Linked DNA regions of Variovorax paradoxus EPS. The main gene of each other region encodes a partner of the protein of the gene in region 2 in a complex. Links are inferred from orthologs where the notes say so. Each region holds a gene or a part of one and is shown on either strand. Other genes may lie near its edges.

Region 1 (10,515 bases), 1.6 Mb from region 2 along the record:
CGCTGCTGCTGGCCCACCGAGAGCTGCAGCGCCTGGCGCTTCCAGAGGTTGCGGTCCAGGCCCATCTGGTCGAGCAGGTGCTCTGCTTCTTCGCGTGAACCGTGCGAACTGCCGCGGCGCGCGGCCTGCGCTTCGCGCCGCGCCGAAAAGCGGCAGGGCAGCAGCACGTTGTCGAGCACGCTCAGGTAAGGCAGCAGGTTGAACTGCTGGAAGATGTAGCCGACATGCGCCACGCGGCAGCGGTCGCGCGCGGCGCTGGAGAGCTGTGACCAGTCGTGGCCCAGCAAACTCACGCGGCCTTCGTCGGCCACCAGCACGCCGGCCAGCAGCGACAGCAGCGTGCTCTTGCCGCAGCCGCTCGGGCCGTGCAGAAACACCGATTCGCCGGCGGTGATGCGGAAGGCCTCGATGTCGATGCAGGGCGCCTTCACGCCGGGCCATGTAAAGCGCAGCGATTCGGCCGCGAGCACGACGCGCAGGGGCGTCGAGTCGGCCTGCGAAGCGGTGCTCACAGTGCTACTTGCCCCAGCTCAAGCGAGCGGGCTGGGCCGCTTGCGCACCGGTGGGACGCTTGAGCTGGCGCTTGAACTGGCCTTGCGACGAAGCGATCTGCGAATCGATCTGGCGCAGGCCCTTGAAGACGCTGAACAGGTTCAGGTCGATGAACTTCGCGGCGGCCGCGTTGGTGCAGTTGAAGGAGAAGGTCGCGTCCAGGTCGGCATGGCCCGGAGGCTCGTTCGGGTCGGGGTTGCCGAGGCCGAGCGCGCCGGAGCGCAGGTCGACCGGGCCGAGCTTGCAGTTGGCGGCGGGGTCGATGGTGAAGAGCTTGTCGGCCGCGCGTAATTGGGCGACGGCGGCTTCGACGGTGGCTTTATCGGCATCGGTCTTCGGGGCGCGTTCGAAGCCGACGATGTTGTCCAGCGGCGATTCCATGTCGATCACCACGGTGGGGCCGTCGATGGCCACGTCCAGCTTCATCTGGCCGTGCACATGGGCGTGTTGCTGCTGGGCTTGCGCGGAAACGAACGGGGCTGCAGCGAACAAGGCTGCGGAGATTGCGAGACCGGAGATGCGTCGGAGTCGGATGGGTTTCATGGTTCTGCGCCTTGCCGGGTCGGCAGCCCCGGCGTGTTGCTCCATTCGCTCCAGCTGCCGGCATAGAGCGCGGTCGTCCCGAGCCCGGCGATCTGCATCGCAAGCAGGTTGGGCACCGCGCTCACGCCGCTGCCGCATTGGTGGACGACTGTCGCCGCATCGCGTCCCGCGAGCAGCGCTTCGAACTCGGCACGCAATTGCGATGCTGGCTTGAACTTGCCGTCGGGGCCGAGGTTGTCGGCGAAGGGCCGGTTCAGGGCCCCGGGGATGTGACCGGCAATCGGGTCCAGAGGTTCCACCTCGCCGCGATATCGTGCACCGGCCCGTGCGTCGATCAGCTGCTGGTCAGCTTGGCCGAGCCGACGCAACACGGTGTCGGTAGTCACGAGCTTCGCCAACGGCTCGCCCTGTACGAAATTCGACTGGAAGCGCGCGGGCTCCTCGCGGTCGGTCACTTCGCCGCCCACGGCCTGCCAGGCCTGCAGGCCGCCGTCGAGCACGGCCACCGCGTCGTGGCCCATCCACTTGAGCATCCACCACAGGCGCCCGCAGTAGTTGGCGCCGTTGCGGTCGTACACCACGGCCTGCATGTCGTTGGAGAATCCGACGCTGGAAAGCCACGCCGCGAACTTCTCGCGGCTGGGCAGCGGATGGCGGCCGCCCGAGGCGGGCACGCCGTCTTCCTGCGCGACGACCACGTCGCCGTGCGCGCCGGGCAGGCCGTGCCTGGCGCTCAGGTCGGTGTCGAGGTTGGCGTATTGCGCGCCCGGAATGTGGGCCGCGGCGTAGAGCTGCGGGCCGGCTTCGGGCTTCATGAGGTCGAAGCTGCAGTCGAACACCATGAGCGGTGCATCGCTGGCTTGCAGTTGCTGGAGTTGTTCGACGCTGACGAGGGTGGTGTACATGGTCGTGATCTCCTTCGGAGAGGTTGTCTTCAGTGTTCTTCGGCCGGCGCCTTGGGCACCGCCCGCTGGCGCAGCACGGTGGCCGCGATGCCGCTCGCGATGATGAGCGCCATGCCGCCCCAGCCGGCGGCATCGATGCGGTCATCGAACACCACCACGCTGTAGAACGCCGCAAAGATGATGCCCGAGTACTGCAGGTTGGCCACCACGAGGGTGCCGGCTTCTGTCTTGGCCGTGGCGTAGGCACGGGTCATGCAGAGCTGCCCGAGGGCGGCGAGCAGGCCGATGGGCAGCAGCCACAGCGCATGCTGCCACGTCCACGAACTGCCGCCCGAAAACCCGGTGGCCGCCGTGGCGAAGGCACCGGCGACGGCCGAGCCGACCGCGAAATAGAAAACCGTGCGCAGCTCTGGCTCGCCGATGCGAGAGAGCGCCACGACCTGCATGTAGGCGAAGGCGGCCGTGAGGCCCGACAGCAGCCCCAGCATGCCCGCGAAGCCTTCGTTGCCGCTCACCGTGGGCTTGAGCATCAGCACCACGCCGATGAAGCCTGCGAGCACCGTCATGGCGAGCGCGCCCTGCAGCGGCGGGCGCGCCACGCGGCCGTCGCGTCCGGGCACCGGCACCCATGCGAGCAGCGCGCCGCCAATCAGGAAGGCAGCGACCCACACGCTGCTCATGTAGTTGAGCGTGACGGCGGTGGCGAGCGGCATGTGCGCGATGGCGTAGAACCATGCTCCCAGCGAGATCACGCCGATGGTGCTGCGCCACGCGTGCATGCCGGGGTATTTGGTGGCGAGCGAGACGCGCATCTTGCGAGCCAGGAGCCAGAGGAAAACGATGCCGATGAGGCCGCGGCCCAGCACCATCTCGCCGCTGTTGAACCACTGCGAGGCGACCTTCACGACCACGCTCATCGTCGCGAACAAAAAGGCGCCGAGCACCATCCAGAGCGCTTGCACTATTGACTCTCCCCCAGGCTTCGCACACTTCGTGTCGCTTCTCCAACCCCCTCACCGGGGGCAACACCAGCGGCCCGGCAAAGCCGGTTCCGCGGTGTTCCCAGAACACCCGTCGATGCGGCAGTCATCGACTCAGGTGCTCTGCATCGCGGCCTTGTACCACTCGTGGAACTGCTGCATGCCGTCTTCCATCGGGCTCTGGTACGGGCCGGTCTCGTTGTCGCCGCGCAGCATCAGCGCGCGGCGGCCGGCGTCCATGCGCTCGGCGATCTCGTCGTCTTCCACGCAGGTCTCCATGTAGGCGGCCTGCTGGGCCTCGACGAACTCGCGCTCGAAGGCGACGATTTCCTCGGGGTAGAAGAACTCCACCATGTTGAGCGTCTTGGTCGGGCTCACCGGGTGCAGCGTCGAGACGGTGAGCACATGCGGATACCACTCGACCATCACGTGCGGGTAGTAGGTGAGCCAGATCGCGCCGTACTTCGGCGGCTTGCCGTCGCGGTACTTGAGCAACTGCTCCTGCCACTTCTGGTAGACCGGGCTGCCCGCTCGGCCGAGGCGGTTGGCCACTCCGACCGTCTGCACCGAATAGTTCTGGTTGAACTCCCAGCGCAGGTCGTCGCAGGTGACGAAGCTCCCGAGGCCGGGGTGGAACGGGCCGACGTGGTAGTCCTCCAGATAGACCTCGATGAAGGTCTTCCAGTTGTAGTTGCACTCGTGCAGCTCGACGCGGTCGAGCGCGTAGCCCGAGAAGTCGAGGTCGGCCTGCGGGCCCAGGCCGCGCATGTCGGCGGCCACGTCGCGGCCGGTGCCGTCCGAATTCTTCTCGAACAGGAGGCCGTTCCACTCGGTGAGCGGGTAGTTGTGCAGGTTCAGGCACGGGTCCTGATCGAAATGCGGGGCGCCGATCAGCGTGCCGGTGGTGCGCGCATCGCTCGCGGCGTAGGTCCAGCGGTGCAGCGGGCAGACGATGTTGCCGCCGGCCTGGTTGTCCAGCTGGCCGCGGCCCTGCAGGATCAGCGCCTGGCGGTGGCGGCACACGTTGGAGATCAGCTCCACGCCCTTGGGCGTGTGGACCAGCGCGCGGCCTTGGTGCTCCTGCGGCAGGGTGTGGAAATTGCCCATTTCGGGCACGGCGAGGCGATGGCCGACATAGCGGGGCCCTCGCGCAAAAAGGTTCTGCATTTCGCGGGCGTACAGGGCCTCGTCGAAATACGCGGAAACTGGAAGTTGGCTCGCGGCCTGCTGCAGTTGAAGACTTAAATCAGACATGGAGGACCTGACCAAGCTCCCCACAGGGAGAAAAAGAGGAAATAACGGAAGGCGCCGTCTGAGAGTGCGACGGCCCGAAGAATGTGTCGGTTTTGCCAACAAGAAGAATTCGCATTGTACCCGGGGGCCCCCATTTGTCCCCCCGTCCTAAAATGCCCCGTTTCACCCACGTTCCGTTGCATGCCCAAGGTGCCTTCCCCTTCCTCTTCCAGCCCGGCGGCCACGCCCGATACGGGGCCGTTGCCCGTCAGTTACGAAGCCGGGCTTCAGGAACTGGAACAACTGGTTGCAGAACTCGAATCGGGCCAGTTGCCCCTCGATCAGCTCCTGGGCAGCTACCAGCGCGGCGCCGCATTGCTCGCCTTCTGCCGCGACAAGCTGCAGGCGGTCGAAGACCAGATCAAGGTGCTCGACGCGGGCAGCCTCAAGGTCTGGACGGCCGAATGAGCGCGGCCACCATGACCGACTGGACCCCCGCCCGGCTCGCCGGCTGGAGCGAACCGCACCTGATGCGTGTCGAAGCGGCGCTGTCGCGCTGGGTCGGCGTCGAGGCGCCGGTACTGCTGGGCGATGCGATGCGCTACGCGGTGCTCGACGGCGGCAAGCGCCTGCGGCCGCTCCTGGTGCTCGCGGCCAGCGAGGCGGTCGGCGGCAATGAAGCCGCTGCGCTGCGCGCGGCCTGCGCCGCCGAACTGATCCACGCCTATTCGCTGGTGCACGACGACCTGCCCTGCATGGACAACGACGTGCTGCGCCGTGGCAAGCCCACGGTGCATGTGAAGTTCGGCGAAGCCGATGCGCTGCTCGCGGGCGACGCGCTGCAGGCCCTGGCCTTCGAGCTGCTGGCGCCCGAGGGCGACGAGATTCCCGCGGCCACGCAGGCCACGCTGTGCCGCCTGCTCGCGCGCGCCGCCGGCAGCCAGGGCATGGCGGGCGGCCAGGCGATCGACCTGGCCAGCGTCGGCATTGCACTCAACGAAACCCAGCTGCGCGAAATGCACCGGCTGAAGACCGGCGCGCTGCTGCAGGGCAGCGTCGAGATGGGCGCTGCGTGCGGCAATGTGAGCGCCGCTGCGCTGGCGGCGCTGCGCGACTACGGCGCGGCAATCGGCCTCGCATTCCAGGTGGTGGACGACATCCTCGACGTCACCGCCGATTCGCAAACCCTGGGCAAGACGGCCGGCAAGGACGCCGCCGCCGACAAGCCCACCTATGTGTCGCTGCTCGGCCTCGACGGTGCACGCACGCAGGCCCGCCAACTGCTGGCCGATGCGCTCGCCGCCCTGACCAAGAGCGGCCTGGCCGACACCGCCGCGCTGCGTGCATTGGCCCACATGGTGGTCGACCGCGACCGCTGAAAAAAGAACAAATCCCACATGGCTCCGTTGCTTCCCACTCTCCACGACCCCTCGCCGATCCGCCAGTACGACCGCGCACAGCTGCGGCAGCTGTCCGACGAGGTGCGCGCCTGCGTGCTCGACAACGTCTCGCGCACCGGCGGCCACCTGAGTTCCAACCTCGGCACGGTCGAGCTCACCGTCGCGCTGCACCACGTGTTCAACACGCCGCACGATCGGCTCGTGTGGGACGTTGGCCACCAGACCTATCCGCACAAGATCCTCACCGGCCGCCGCGAGCGCATGCCCACGCTCAGGCAGATCGGCGGCATCTCGGGCTTTCCGCAGAGGAGCGAAAGCGAGTACGACACCTTCGGCACCGCGCACTCGTCCACCAGCATCTCGGCCGCGCTCGGCATGGCAATGGCGGCCAAGCAGAAGGGCGAAGACCGCTACACCGTGGCGATCATTGGCGACGGCGCATTGACGGCCGGCATGGCCTTCGAAGCGCTCAACAACGCGGGCGTGTGCGACTGCAAGCTCCTGGTGATCCTGAACGACAACGACATGTCGATCAGCCCGCCGGTGGGCGCACTCAACCGCTACCTCGCGCAGCTGATGAGCGGCAATTTCTACGCCGCCGCCAAGAACGTCGGCAAGAGCGTTCTGCGCGCCGCGCCGCCGCTGTTCGAACTCGCCAAGCGCTTCGAGCAGCATGCCAAGGGCATGGTGGTGCCGGCCACGCTGTTCGAGCAGTTCGGCTTCAACTATGTCGGCCCGATCGACGGGCACGACCTCGATTCGCTGGTGCCCACGCTGGAGAACCTCAAGCATCTGAGCGGCCCGCAGTTCCTGCACGTGGTCACGAAGAAGGGGCAGGGCTACAAGCTGGCCGAGGCCGATCCGGTGGCCTACCACGGGCCGGGCAAGTTCGATCCGCAAGTCGGCCTCGTCAAGTCGACCACGGTAGCCAAGCAGACCTTCACGCAGGTGTTCGGCCAGTGGCTGTGCGATACCGCCGCGCACGACGGCCGGCTCGTGGGCATCACGCCCGCGATGCGCGAAGGCTCGGGGCTCGTCGAGTTCGAGCAGCGCTTTCCCGATCGTTACTACGACGTCGGCATCGCCGAACAGCACGCGGTCACCTTCGCGGCCGGTCTGGCATGCGAGGGCCTGAAGCCGGTGGTCGCGATCTACTCGACCTTCCTGCAGCGCGCGTACGACCAGCTGATCCACGACGTGGCGATCCAGAACCTGCCGGTGGTGTTCGCGCTCGACCGCGCCGGCCTCGTCGGCGCCGATGGCGCGACGCACGCGGGCGCCTACGACATTCCGTTCCTGCGCTGCATTCCCAACATGAGCATCGCCTGCCCCGCGGACGAACGCGAGTTGCGCCAGTTGCTCACGAGCGCCTACGAGCAGAACCACCCGGTGGCGGTGCGCTATCCGCGCGGCGCGGGTGCCGGCGTTGCGCCGCACCTCACGCTGGACGCACTGCCGCTCGGCAAGGGCGAGGTGCGCCGCGAAGGCAAGCGCATCGCGATCCTCGCGTTCGGCTCGCTGCTGTACCCGGCGCTCACCGCGGCCGAATCGCTCGATGCCACGGTGGTCAACATGCGCTGGGCCAAGCCGCTCGACGTCGAACTGCTGCTGCAGGTGGCGGGCACGCACGATGCCATCGTCACGCTCGAAGAGGGCGCCACGATGGGCGGCGCGGGCAGTGCGGTGCTCGAGGCATTGCAGGCTGCGAATGTGCAGAAGCCGGTGCTGCAACTGGGCCTGCCCGACCGCTTCATCGAACATGGCGATCCGGCCAAGCTGCTTGCATCGATCGGACTCGATGCTACGGGCATTGCGGCATCGATCACGCAACGCTTCGGCGCCGTCGCAGGGTAAACCCCCGCCGGACGCCTGTAAGGCGGTTTTTACAATCAAGAAGACTTATACAAAAGTCCCCAACGCGGTCACAAGCCGCGTTTCGTTTTTCCCAAGAACTCGGAGTGCATTCAATGGATCGTCGTTCCCTCATCAAAAACGCGGGCATCGCCGGCGTTTTGGCCGCCGGCATTGCGCCGGCCGTTCACGCGCAATCTGCGATTCGCTGGCGTCTCGCGTCCAGCTTTCCCCGTTCGCTCGACACCATTTTCGGCAGTGCCGAAATGCTCTCGAAAACAGTCAAGGCACTGTCGGGCGGCAAGTTCGAAATCTCGGTCCATCCGGCCGGTGAGCTGATGCCCGCATTCGGCGTCGTCGATGCGCTGCAGGGCGACACGCTCGAAATGGCGCAAACCGCCGCCTACTACTTCACCGGCAAGGACCCGATCTTCGCGTTCAGCTGCGCCGTGCCCTTCGGCCTCACCGCACGCCAGACCGATTCGTGGAAAGAGTACGGCAACGGCCGCAAGCTGCTGGATGCCTTCTTCGCGCAGTACAACTTCCGCACCGCCAGCGCCGGCAACACCGGCACGCAGATGGGCGGCTGGTACCGCAAGGAAATCAAGACGGTCGCAGACCTGAAGGGCCTGAAGATGCGCATGGGCGGCGGCGTGTTCGGCGAGGCCATGGCCAAGCTGGGCGTGGTGTCGCAGAACATGCCCGCCGGCGACGTGTACCAAGCGCTCGAGAAGGGCACGCTGGACGCCGCCGAGTTCGTCGGCCCGTACGACGACGAGAAGCTGGGCTTCAACAAGGTCGCCCCGTACTACTACTACCCCGGCTGGTGGGAAGGCGGCGCCGACCTGGAGTTCTTCATCAACAACAAGGCCTACGCCAAGCTGTCGGACGAGAACAAGGCCATCCTCGATGCGGCCACCAAGGTTGCCGCGCGCGACATGATCGCCAAGTACGACGCCTTCAACCCGCTCGCGATCAAGCGCCTCGTGGCCGCCAAGACGCAGCTCAAGCCGTTCCCGAAGGCCGTGATGGACGCGGGCTTCAAGGCCTCGATGGAAGTGTTCGCCGAGCACGAAGCCAAGTCGGCCGACTTCAAGAAGATTCACCAGGACATGCGCGCCTTCCAGCGCGACCAGATCCTGTGGAACCGCTTCTCGGAGTACCCGTTCAACCAGTACATGAACTCGGTCAAGATCTGATGCGATGCACCGCCGCCGGCTTGCCGGCGGCGTGCAGCAAAAAGGCCGGTCCGCTTGCGCGGGCCGGCCTTTTTTCATGGGCCGCCTCCTGGGGAAGGAGGCGGTGTTTACTCAGGGCTTCGGGTTCTGCGCCTTGAGCGCGTCTTCCATCGCCTTCATCGGATCGCTCTCGGTGCTTTCCACCGAGGGCTCCGGCGCCCCAGGTGCGGCTGCACCCGGCGCGCCCGGCTCGGCGCCCGGTGCGGCTTCCTCGGGGCCGCCGTAGGGATCGGTCGGCGTTGCGCCCTCGTCGGACTTCAGGCTGTCACGCATCTGCGCGCCGATGTCGTCGAGGTTGACCTTCACTTCCTTGTCGAGGCTGCCCGTCACGATCTGCGGGAACGCGATCAGCACGCCCACCATGGTGAGCTGAATCAGCACGAACGGGACCGCGCCCTTGTAGATCTGCATCGTCGTGACCGGCTCCATGACCTTCTGCGTCACGCGGTCCACGTACTGCTTCTCGGGTGCGACCGAGCGCAGGAAGAAGAGCGCGAACCCGAAGGGCGGGTGCATGAACGAGGTCTGCATGTTCACCGCCAGCAGCACGCCGAACCAGATGAGGTCGATGCCCATCTTGTGCGCCACCGGTGCCAGGAGCGGCACCACGATGAACGACAGCTCGAAGTAATCGAGGAAGAACGCCAGGAAGAACACCAGCACGTTCACCGCGATCAAAAAGCCCACCGGTCCGCCGGGCAGCGACGTCAGCAGGTGCTCAACCCAGATCGGGCCGTCCGCCGCCTGGAACACCAGGCTGAACACCGTGGCGCCGATCAGGATGAACATCACGAAGCTGGAGAGCCGCGTGGTCGAGCCCAGCGCCTGCTTGAGCAGCGAGAAGCTCATGCGACGGCGGACCCAGGCCATGATGAGCGCGCCCATGGCACCCATTGCGCCGCCTTCGGTCGGCGTGGCCACGCCCAGGAAGATGGTGCCGAGCACCAGGAAGATCAGCAGCAGCGGCGGAATCAGCACGAAGGTGACCCGCTCGGCCAGGCGCGACAAGAGGTTGAGCTTCAGGCCCTTGTTGATCAGCGCGATCACCAGCGCCACGAACACGCCGCCGCACATGGCGACGACGACCTTTTCGTCGGTCGCCACGGAGGTCACTTCACGGCCCTGGAACCAGGTGTGCACCAATTCCATGTTGCGCGCCAGCACCACGGCCACCACTGCTGACAGGGCGGTGATGCCCACCAGCGAGGCGTAGCCGCCGCTGCCGTTGGGTTCGCGGAAGGTGCGTGCCTCGGGCGGCAGCGCGGGCACGTGCGTGGGCTTGAAGATCGCGAGGAACACCACGTACAGCACGTACAGGCCCATCAGCATGAAGCCGGGCAGGAAGGCGCCCTTGTACATGTCGCCGACGCTCTTGCCGAGCTGGTCGGCCATGATGATCAGCACCAGCGAGGGCGGGATGATCTGCGCGAGCGTGCCCGAGGCGGCGATGACGCCGCTGGACAGGCGCCGGTCGTAGCCGTAGCGCAGCATGATCGGCAGCGAGATCAGGCCCATCGAGATGACCGAGGCAGCCACCACGCCGGTGGTCGCCGCCAGCAGCGCGCCGACGAAGATCACCGCCAGCGCGAGGCCGCCGCGCATCGGACCGAAGACCTGGCCGACCGTGTCGAGCAAGTCCTCGGCCATGCCGCTTCGCTCGAGTATGAGTCCCATGAGCGTGAAGAAGGGCACGGCCAGCAGCGTGTCGTTGGCCATGATGCCGATCAGCCGCTGCGGCAGCCACGCCATCACCGACGACTGGAACACGCCGAGCTCGACGCCCACGAAACCGAAGAAGAGGCCGCAGGCCCCG
Region 2 (10,521 bases):
GAGCCGGGGTTCACGTAGTCCTTGCCGGCGTACTTGGGCGCGGTGCCGTGCGTGGCCTCGAACATTGCGACGGTGTCGCTCAGGTTCGCGCCCGGAGCGATGCCGATGCCGCCGACCTGTGCGGCCAGCGCGTCGGACACATAGTCGCCGTTGAGGTTCAGCGTGGCGATCACGCTGTACTCGGCGGGGCGCAGCAGGATCTGCTGCAGGAACGCATCGGCAATGCTGTCCTTGACGGTGATTTCCTTGCCCGTCTTCGGGTTCTTGAACTTCATCCACGGGCCGCCGTCGATCAGCTCGGCGCCGAACTCCTTGGCGGCCAGGTTGTAGGCCCAGTCACGGAAGCCTCCTTCGGTGAACTTCATGATGTTGCCCTTGTGCACGATGGTCACGCTGGGCTTGTCGTTGTCGATGGCGTACTGGAATGCCTTGCGCACGAGGCGCTCGGTGCCTTCGATCGACACGGGCTTCACGCCGATGCCGGATGTGTTGGGGAAGCGGATCTTCTTGACGCCGAGCTCGTCCTGCAGGAACTTGATGAGCTTCTTGGCCTTGTCGCTTTCGGCTTCGAATTCGATGCCGGCATAGATGTCTTCCGAGTTCTCACGGAAGATGACCATGTTGGTCTTGTGCGGCTCGCGCACTGGACTGGGGACGCCTTCGAAATACTGGATGGGGCGCAGGCACACGTAGAGGTCGAGTTCCTGGCGCAGCGCGACGTTCAGCGAGCGAATGCCGCCGCCGACGGGCGTGGTGAGCGGGCCTTTGATGGAGACGACGTAGTCGCGCACGGCGTGCAGGGTTTCCTCGGGGAGCCAGACGTCGGGGCCATACACCTTGGTCGACTTCTCGCCGGCATAGACCTCCATCCAGTGGATCTTCTTCTTGCCACCGTAGGCCTTGGCCACTGCGGCGTCCACCACCTTGAGCATCACCGGCGTGATGTCCAGCCCAGTACCGTCACCTTCGATGAAGGGGATGATCGGTTGATCGGGCACATTCAGCGAGTTGTCCGCGTTGACCGTGATCTTCTGGCCTTCGGCCGGGACTTTGATGTGCTGATAGCTGGGCATGAGGTCGAAGGCTCCGGGAGTGATGTAATTTTGAGGAGTGTCAGCGAATTCAGACAGCGAGGGGCTTCCGCTGTACAACCGGCTAACAAATCGCTGTACATTTTAGACGCTGCCCATCAGCTGGCGTTTGTCAACCATGGGGCCATTGGGCTCGTTACTGGCTGACCTTCTGCTCGCCGGGAGGCGTTTCCAACCAATTCTCGATAGAGGAATCTTCAATGAGCAAAATTCTCGCAGTCATGATCGCTGGTCTGTTCGCAGCTGGCGCCTATGCCCAAAACCCGGCCGGCACCACGCCCGAACAAGGGAACGCAACCAACAGCAAGCCGCAAGCACGCGCCGAAGCCAAGAAGGATGCCAAGCCTGCTGGTCAAGTGGCCGCTCCCGCTGGCGACATCGCCAAGACGCCCGAAGGCGGCAACCTCGGCGGCGACAAGGCTGCAGCCTCTGGCGAAAAGCGCGCTGAAACGCGCGACCAACGTCGTCGCAACAAGGACGGCAGCGTCAAGCGCAAGTCGACCCAAGGTCCTACGCCCAAGTAATTCGGCGTCCCCTGAAAAAAGCGCTCCTCGGAGCGCTTTTTTTCGTCCGCCTCGACCAAAGTGCTGTCAACCGCGTGCGATGGGCTCCGTTGAATGTGGACCTTCCACAGGGAGGTGATCCAAATCAACGATATCAAAGGATTTCTCATGAACAAGCTGCTCGCAGCCCTGGTCGCCGGTCTCTTCGCTGCCGGTGCTTTTGCTCAAACCCCCGCACCCGCGGCCGCCGCTCCGGCCGCACCTGCTGCTCACAAGGCCAAGGCCAAGCACGCAGTCAAGAAGCACAAGGTTCGCCACGTGGCCAAGGCCCACACGGCTGCCGCCAAGAAGGTGTAAGCTTTCAAGCCCACCCGGCAATGCCCGCATCAGCGGGCATTTTTATTGGTTACGGGCCGGCCTTCCACGACCCGCCCTGAAAGAGTTGTCCGATGTTTCAGCGTTTAGCCGCCCTGCTCCTGCTGTCCGCCTCGTTCGTGATGCCGACGCATGCCCAACAACAGCAGCAACAACCCCAGACCGATCTTGCGCGCACGCAGTTGTCGGTCGGCCTGTACAAGATCGATACCCAGATTGCCCAGACGCCGCAGCAGCGTGAAATCGGGCTGATGTTCCGCAAGAACATGCCGCAGGCGGAGGGCATGATCTTCGTTTTCGAGCAGCCCGCCACGCAGTGCTTCTGGATGCGCAACACCCTGCTGCCGCTGACCGCCGCCTTCGTGGCGGATGATGGCCGCATCGTCAACCTGGTCGATATGCAGCCGCTGACCGAGAACTCGCATTGCTCCGAAGAGCCCGTGCGCTATGTGCTCGAGATGAACCAGGGCTGGTTTGCCAAGAAGAACATCAAGAAGGGTGCCAAGCTCGGCGGCGAACTGTTCTCGGCCGCCAAGCGCTGAGTTTCTGCCGCCTTCAGCCCTCAAAAAAGCCGACCCGAGGGTCGGCTTTTTTAATGCGCGAATGTGGCTCAGCCGAAGTTCTTGGCCGCGAAGTCCCAGTTCACCAGCTTGGCCAGGAAGGTCTCGACAAACTTCGGGCGCAGGTTGCGGTAGTCGATGTAGTAGGCGTGCTCCCAGACGTCCACGGTCAGCAGCGCCGTGTCAGCGGTCGTCAGCGGCGTGCCGGCGGCACCGGTGTTCACGATGTCCACCGAACCGTCGGCCTTCTTCACGAGCCACGTCCAGCCCGAACCGAAGTTGCCGACTGCCGACTTCACGAAGGCTTCCTTGAAGGCGTCGTAGCTGCCCCACTTCGCATCGATGGCCTTGGCCAGCGCGCCGGTGGGGGCACCGCCGCCTTGGGGCTTCATGCAGTTCCAGAAGAAGGTGTGGTTCCAGATTTGCGCAGCGTTGTTGTAGATGCCGCCGCTGGCCTTCTTGATGATTTCTTCCAGCGTGAGGGCTTCGAATTCGGTGCCCTTCTGCAGGTTGTTGAGGTTCACCACGTAGGCGTTGTGGTGCTTGCCGTAGTGGTACTCGAGGGTCTCCTTCGAATACTCGGGTGCCAGCGCGTCGAGGGCGTACGGCAGGGGTGGGAGCACATGTTCCATGGTTTTTTCTCGTGGGTTGGTTGTGGGGAATAAAGGATTCTAGGAACTAATTTTCGAGAGCGCGTCGGACGTGTTCCCGTTGTTGCTCCCTCCATGCGTCACGGTCAGGTCAACCTCGCCATCCGCGAGCCTTGCGACGACCGCATCGCCTGCATGCAGCTTTTTCGCGCTGACGACCGCCCGGCCATCCGCATCGGTGAGCCAGGCGTAGCCGCGCTGCAGTACGAGTGCCGGATCGAGCAGACGCAGGCGCAGAGCCACGCGCTCCAGGCGTTCGCGCCGCTGCACAAGTGCGCGGTCGAACTTCGCTGGAAGATCGGCCGCGATCGACCGCGGCACCTGCGCCAAGCGCTCTTGTCTCGACAGCACCGCAAAGTGCAGGCGCTGCGCATGGTGCGCCAAGCGAAGTTGCTGGCGAGCCACCAGATTCGATGGGCGGCCGAGGCGGCCCGCGGCCTGATCGAGCCGCTGCCCGAGCACGTCGAGGCGCGTGCCCAGCGCATCGCCGAGCCGCTCGTTGAGCAAATCGAGCGCCCCGAGCCACTGGTCGCGCGGCGCGCTGACGAGTTCGGCCGCGGCGGTGGGGGTGGGCGCACGCAGGTCCGCGCAGAAGTCGGCGATGGTGAAGTCGGTTTCGTGCCCGACACCGCTCACCACCGGCACGGGGCTCTGCACGATGGTCCGCGCCAGCGTCTCGTCGTTGAAGGCCCACAGGTCTTCGATCGAACCACCGCCTCGCACCAGCAGGATCACATCGACGGCGGGCTCCAATGTGTAGAGCGACTGCAGCGCGCGCACCAGCTCGGCGGGCGCATTAGCGCCCTGCACTGCTGCCGGAGCCAAAACCACGGGAATGTGCGGCACGCGCCGTCGCAGCGCGGTCACGACGTCGTGCAGCGCAGCCGCGCCGAGCGAAGTGACGACACCGACCGCGCGCGGCATGGTGGGCAACGCGCGCTTGCGCGCCGGATCGAACAGCCCCTCGGCTTCGAGGCGCGCCTTGCGCTGCAGGAACTGCTCGAAGAGCGCGCCCTGCCCGGCACGCCTCAGGCTTTCGACGACCAGTTGGAGGTCGCCGCGCGGCTCGTACACGGCAAGACGTCCTCGCACCTCCACCTGGTCACCGTCGCGAGGCGAAAAATCGAGCAATCCGGCGGCGCGACGGAACATCGCGCAGCGCAACTGGCCGGACTCGTCCTTGAGCGAGAAGTAACAATGTCCACTTGAGGCGCGCGAAAAACCCGATATCTCGCCGCGCACGCTGACCGGATTGAAGCGAGCGTCCAGCGTGTCGGCCACGGCCCGGCACAGCGCGCCGACAGCCCAGATGCGCGGCCCGGGCGCCGAATTCGTTTCACGCAAGTTCACAAAGCGCACGAATGGCCGAAAGCCACTCTTCCACAACAGGCCTGACTTCCCCAGCCCCAAGTCCCCCGTGCGGGGCAGGTGCACGGTTTCTCGTGCAAGTGGTTGATTTCATTCAAAAAAGTACTGCTCAAAATTCAATCGATCTAGCGGAAAGGCCCATCCATGCGGGTTCGGACGAGTTGCGAAGCAGGTTAATCACAAAGTTATCCACAGAATCTGTGCGTCCTTGCTGACACGCAAACAAGCCGCATGCCGATGGTGGGCTCGGTGGATAATCGCCGCGCATTTGCAGTCTACGGGCCGGAGGATTTTCTTGTTTTCCATCATTGTTGCCGCGGGTTGGCCTATTTGGCCGCTGCTCGCTTGTTCGGTTATTGCGCTCGCGCTGGTTATAGAACGTTTCACGAGTCTGAAGACCGTGAAGGTGCTTCCGCCAAAATTGCTCGACGAAACCATCACTGTCTCGCGCGGAGCCATTCCCGGCCCCGACGTCGTCACCAAACTCGAACGCAACTCGATGCTCGGGCAGGTGCTGGCTGCGGGTCTTCGGGCGCTCAACGCCAATCCGCGCTGCACCGAAGACGATCTTCGCGCTGCCATGGAAGCGTCGGGCCGCACCATTGCGCACAAGCTGGAGCGCTACCTGCCGGCGTTGGCCACCATCGCCTCCGCTGCGCCGCTGCTCGGCCTGCTGGGTACGGTGATCGGCATGATCGAGATCTTCGGTTCGCAGTCGCCCGTCAACGGCGCGGTTGGCTCGGGCAACCCGGCTCAACTGGCGCACGGCATCTCGATCGCGCTCTACAACACAGCGTTCGGTCTGATCGTGGCGATTCCCACGCTGATCTTCTGGCGCTACTTCCGCAGCCGCGTCGACGAATACCTGCTGAACCTCGAACTCTCGGGTGAGCGCTTTGCACGCCACCTGAACGCGCTGCGCAAATGACCCGCGCCCGCATGCAGTTTCGCCACGGCGCGCGCGACGAGCCGGAGATCAACCTGATCCCGTTCATCGACGTGCTGCTGGTCATCCTGATCTTCCTGATGCTGTCGACCACCTACAGCAAGTTCACCGAGATGCAGTTGCGGCTGCCGACGGCGGACGTGGACGCGCAACGCGACTATCCAAAGGAAGTGATCGTGACGGTCTCCGCCGACGGCCGCTATACGGTCAACAAGGCCGCCGTTGCAGACCGCAACGTGAGCACCGTGGCTGCAGCACTCGGCGCCGCGGCCACCGGCGGCAAGGAAAGCGTAGTGATCATCAGCGCCGACGCAAGCAGCCCGCACCAGGCCGTGGTCACGGTGATGGAAGCCGCGCGCCGCGCCGGCCTGATGCAGATCACCTTCGCCGCACAGTCGACGGCGCAAGCCGGGCACTGAGTGCCGTTGCAGGGCCGCAGTAGCACGGGCGCGTCCGGCGCATCGGCCTCGCGGCTGCAGGACGCCTGGCTGCACCGCGGCCTGCTGGCCTGCCTGCTGTGGCCGCTGTCGCTGCTCTACGGCGCGATCTTTGCGCTGCGCGGCTGGCTCTATCGGATCGGATGGCTGCGGGTAGAACGCGTGCCCGTTCCTGTCATCGTCGTTGGCAACGTGATTGCAGGCGGTGCGGGCAAGACGCCTGTCGTGATGGCTGTCGTCCGGCATCTGCAGGCTCGTGGGCTTCAGGTCGGCGTGGTGTCGCGCGGGTACGGCCGACGCACCGACGATTGCCGCGAAGTGCTCGAAGGAAGCGATCCCCACGATGTCGGCGACGAACCGGCGCTGATTCGCCACGCTACGGGTGCCCCGGTTTTCGTTGCGCGACGACGCGTCGAAGCCGCGCGCGCCCTGCTGGAGCGGCATCCGGCCACACAAGTGATCGTGAGCGACGACGGGCTGCAGCACCTGGCACTCGCTCGCGATGTCGAAATCTGCGTGTTCGACGACCGCGGCATCGGCAACGGCTGGCTGCTGCCTGCGGGCCTGTTACGCGAACCTTGGCCACGTCGCTGCGACTTGGTACTCCATAGCGGCGAGCGGCCTGCCTTTGCCGGCGGCTACACCGCCACGCGCAATCTTGCGCAGGATGCTGTTGCAAGCGACGGCAAGCGTGTTCCTCTCGCGACCCTCGCGGGCAAGCCGCTGATCGCGCTGGCAGCCATCGCGCGGCCCGAAGGGTTCTTCGACATGCTGCGCGCGCGCGGTCTCACGCTTACCGAGACCATCGCACTGCCCGATCACCATGACTTCGACGCGTGGCAGCGCCCGCCCGGCAGCGAATACACCCTGCTGTGCACCGAGAAAGATGCGGTCAAGCTGTGGCGCAAAGCGCCCGATGCGCTGGCCGTGCCGCTGCACTTCGAACCCGCCCCGGAATTCTTCGCCGCGCTCGACGCAAAGCTATCATCGCCCGATGGATACCAAGCTGCTTGAACTGCTCGTCTGCCCCGTGACCAAGGGCCCCCTGACCTGGAACGCCGAGAAGCAGGAGCTGTGCTCGCGCAGCGCCCGCCTCGCCTACCCGGTGCGCGACGGCATCCCGGTGCTGCTCGAGAACGAGGCGCGCACGCTGTCCGACGAAGAGCTGGGTCTGTGACCGGCTCCGTGCGCTTCACCGTCTTGGTGCCGGCACGCCTCGCCTCCACGCGGCTGCCCAACAAACCACTGGCCGATATCGCGGGTCTGCCGATGGTGGTGCGTGTCGCGCAACGCGCGAGCCAGTCCGGCGCATCGCGCGTTGTTGTGGCCGGAGACGATGCGTCCATCGTTTCGGCCTGCAAGGCGCACGGCGTCGAAGCCATCCTCACTCGCCAGGACCATCCGAGCGGCACCGACCGGCTGGCTGAAGCGTGCGAGCAACTGGGCCTCGATGGCGACGAGATCGTCGTCAACGTACAAGGCGACGAGCCGCTCATCGACCCCGAGCTGATCGATGCCGTGGCGGCGGCGCTGGCCCTTCATCCCGAGGCCGCGATGAGTACCGCGGCCCACGAGATCGACTCGATCAGCGACTTCATGAACCCGAACGTGGTGAAAGCGGTGCTTGACGCCCAAGGCAACGCGCTTTACTTCAGCCGCGCGCCGATTCCCTGGTGGCGCGACGGTTCTGCCGGCGGGGCTGCCCCGACCGCGCTGCCTTTGCCTGCGCCGCTGCGCCACATCGGCATCTATGGCTATCGCGCCGGCTTCGTGCGGAAATTTCCGTCGCTGCCGCCAGCGCCGGTCGAAGCCACCGAAGCACTCGAGCAATTGCGCGCTCTCTGGCATGGGCATCGCATCGCGGTGCATGTGAGCCATGTCGCGCCCGGGCCGGGCATCGACACCCCTGAGGATCTGGCGCGCGTGCGTGCCGTCTTTGCTGCCGGGTCCGCCTCCTAAGACGTGCGCCGCGGAGGGAATTCCCTATGGGGACGCATGCTATCCTCGACGTGAAATCCGCCTCGCCCAGCCCTCGGGCCGACGCTTGGCGTGACACAAAATCTAAGAACCGTCCGAGGACACCATGAGACTAATTTTGCTGGGCGCGCCCGGGGCGGGCAAAGGCACGCAAGCGGCCTTCATCTGCCAGAAATACGGCATCCCCCAAATCTCGACCGGCGACATGCTGCGCGCCGCCGTCAAGGCCGGCACGCCGCTCGGACTGCAGGCCAAGGCCGTCATGGACGCAGGTGCTCTGGTGAGCGACGACCTGATCATCAACCTCGTGAAAGAGCGCATCGCCCAGCCCGATTGCGCCGAAGGTTTTCTGTTCGACGGTTTCCCGCGCACCATTCCGCAGGCCGACGCCATGAAGGCCGCGGGCGTCAAGCTCGACTACGTGCTTGAGATCGACGTGCCCTTCAGCGACATCATCGAGCGCATGAGCGGCCGCCGCTCGCACCCGGCATCGGGCCGCACCTACCACGTCAAGTTCAATCCGCCCAAGATCGAAGGCAAGGACGACGTGACCGGCGAGGACCTGATCCAGCGCGAGGACGACAAGGAAGAAACCGTGGGCAAGCGGCTCGACGTGTACAGCCAACAGACGCGTCCGCTGGTCGACTACTACTCGGCCTGGGCCCAGACCGATCCGGCCGCTGCGCCGAAGTACCGCGCGATCAAGGGCGTCGGCACAGTCGACGAAATCACGCAACGTGCCCTGGCGGCATTGAGCAGCTGATCCCTGCCGCCCTTCGACAGGGCGGCTATTTAATCCCCCAGCAGTTCCAGCATCAGCGCGATGCGCGCCTTCACGGGTGTGAGCGCGCCTGCGTCACGCAGCCGGTCATCGGTCTTCGGCAGGATGCGGCCATTGGTACAGCGCGTCGCGCGCAGCACCGCAACGCCCGCGTCCTGCGCCTTGAACGCCGCAGCTTCCAACGCGTGATGCACGGTGCCATTGCCGGTGGTGGCTAGGACCAGACCGCGGACAGGTTCGTCCGCGCCCTCCCGAAGAAGCGCATCGATGATTGCGCCGCTTGCACCGGCGTGGCTCATGACGATCTCGACCCGCGGCCAAGGTCCTGATACGCTCAGTGCCTTCGACGCTTGGGATGACGACGACGTCGGCCACTCCCTCACGCGCCGCACTGCACCCTCTTCCACGTAGCCAATCGGCCCTGCATCGCCGGATGCGAAGGCATCGAGGCGGTACGTGTGCACCTTCTGCACTTCCACCCCGCTGTGGACCGTGCCGGCGCATACCGCCGTCACGCCCTGGGCGCCCGCCGTCGCCGCGACGGCGATGGCATCCCGCACGTTCTGCGGACCATCCGGCGAAAGCGCAGTGGCCGGGCGCATCGCGCAAGTCAGCACCACGGGCTTCGCCGGTGCCAACACCGAATGAAGGAAGAAAGCCGTCTCCTCCAGTGTGTCGGTGCCGTGGGTGATCACCACGCCGGCCACGCCAGGTTGCGCCAGCCAATGCATGCACCGCTGCGCAAGCTTCTGCCAGATGTCGATGGCCATGTCCTTGCTGTCGACCTGCGCCACCTGTTCCGCCAGCAGGGTGACGCCCTCAGGCGCGTCGATGCCACCCAGCAAATCCGACACATCGACCTGCCCAGCGGTGTAGCCGATGTTGTCGCCGCTGCTGGAGGCCTTTCCGGCGATGGTCCCCCCGGTGCCCAGAACCACCACGCGACGCACTTCGGGCAACGGCAAATTGGCCATGACTTGTCAACTTCCAAAAACTGGTTAAAAATACAGGTACTGGATATCTAGCCAGTGCCGCAAGGAACCACATATGCAGTTCGCCGTGAAGCTTACCGCCCGCCAGCAGCAGATCCTCGACTTGATCCAGAGCGCCATTGCGCGCACTGGCGCCCCGCCCACACGCGCCGAAATCGCCAATGAGCTGGGGTTCAAGTCGGCCAACGCCGCCGAAGAGCACCTGCAGGCGCTGGCCCGCAAGGGCGTGATCGAACTTGTCAGCGGCACCTCGCGCGGCATTCGACTCAAGGGCGACGCGCTGCGTTCGCTCAACGAAACGCGCCATCGCGAAGGCGGGCAGTTCTCGCTCTCGCTGCCCGGCATGGCGCAGCTGGCGCTGCCGCTCATCGGCCGTGTTGCGGCAGGCTCGCCCATCCTGGCGCAAGAGCATGTCGACCAGACCTACTACGTCGAGAACACGCTGTTCCAGCGCCAGCCCGATTACCTGCTCAAGGTGCGCGGCATGTCGATGCGCGACGCCGGCATCATGGACGGCGACCTGCTCGCCGTTCAGGCCACCAAGGAAGCGCGCAATGGCCAGATCGTGGTCGCGCGCCTGGGCGACGAAGTCACCGTCAAGCGCCTGAAGCGCAACAAGCAGGTGATCGAGTTGCACGCCGAGAACCCCGACTACCCGACCATCATCGTGCAGCCCGGCGAACCTTTCGAAATCGAAGGCCTCGCGGTCGGCCTCATCCGCAACACCATGCTGATGTAGGCCTCGCGGCCTGCTTGCAGCAGCACCCATCCGGCCTCGACAGGTGGCGGGCGTATGGCGCGAAGTCGCCATCACCCTGTCGCGGCCGATTCAAGAAATCCT

What was found.
Region 1: the proteins of xseA (region 2) and xseB are in contact, whole or in part, in a cryo-EM structure (PDB 8TXR), measured with the Escherichia coli proteins. The link is inferred for Variovorax paradoxus EPS from one-to-one orthologs.

What each region holds. Positions count from the first base shown.
Region 1 is NC_014931.1:1,905,363-1,915,877, forward strand. The notes cover bases 3,157-6,047. They hold xseB (exodeoxyribonuclease VII small subunit), read left to right. Parts: upstream 3,157-4,414; coding sequence 4,415-4,681; downstream 4,682-6,047. Other genes in these bases: VARPA_RS08650 (aromatic ring-hydroxylating oxygenase subunit alpha), read right to left, coding at 3,157-4,234; VARPA_RS08660 (polyprenyl synthetase family protein), read left to right, coding at 4,678-5,592; dxs (1-deoxy-D-xylulose-5-phosphate synthase), read left to right, coding at 5,611-6,047. Also shown: VARPA_RS08630 (ABC transporter ATP-binding protein), read right to left, coding at 1-512; VARPA_RS08635 (DUF2796 domain-containing protein), read right to left, coding at 517-1,095; VARPA_RS08640 (sulfurtransferase), read right to left, coding at 1,092-2,000; VARPA_RS08645 (DMT family transporter), read right to left, coding at 2,030-2,947; more of VARPA_RS08650, read right to left, coding at 3,095-3,156; more of dxs, read left to right, coding at 6,048-7,467; VARPA_RS08670 (TRAP transporter substrate-binding protein), read left to right, coding at 7,581-8,663; VARPA_RS08675 (TRAP transporter large permease), read right to left, coding at 8,775-10,515. UniProt on the Escherichia coli protein: Bidirectionally degrades single-stranded DNA into large acid-insoluble oligonucleotides, which are then degraded further into small acid-soluble oligonucleotides.
Region 2 is NC_014931.1:3,532,742-3,543,262, forward strand. Bases 2,366-5,262 are described here. They hold xseA (exodeoxyribonuclease VII large subunit), read right to left. Parts: upstream 4,530-5,262; coding sequence 3,201-4,529; downstream 2,366-3,200. Other genes in these bases: VARPA_RS16355 (DUF192 domain-containing protein), read left to right, coding at 2,366-2,511; VARPA_RS31650 (superoxide dismutase), read right to left, coding at 2,580-3,161; VARPA_RS16370 (MotA/TolQ/ExbB proton channel family protein), read left to right, coding at 4,843-5,262. In the rest of the region: icd (NADP-dependent isocitrate dehydrogenase), read right to left, coding at 1-1,073; VARPA_RS16345 (hypothetical protein), read left to right, coding at 1,292-1,615; VARPA_RS16350 (hypothetical protein), read left to right, coding at 1,763-1,951; more of VARPA_RS16355, read left to right, coding at 2,044-2,365; more of VARPA_RS16370, read left to right, coding at 5,263-5,475; VARPA_RS16375 (ExbD/TolR family protein), read left to right, coding at 5,487-5,912; lpxK (tetraacyldisaccharide 4'-kinase), read left to right, coding at 5,913-6,944; VARPA_RS16385 (Trm112 family protein), read left to right, coding at 6,925-7,107; kdsB (3-deoxy-manno-octulosonate cytidylyltransferase), read left to right, coding at 7,116-7,889; adk (adenylate kinase), read left to right, coding at 8,014-8,670; VARPA_RS16400 (asparaginase), read right to left, coding at 8,700-9,662; transcriptional repressor LexA, read left to right, coding at 9,736-10,419. UniProt on the Escherichia coli protein: Bidirectionally degrades single-stranded DNA into large acid-insoluble oligonucleotides, which are then degraded further into small acid-soluble oligonucleotides.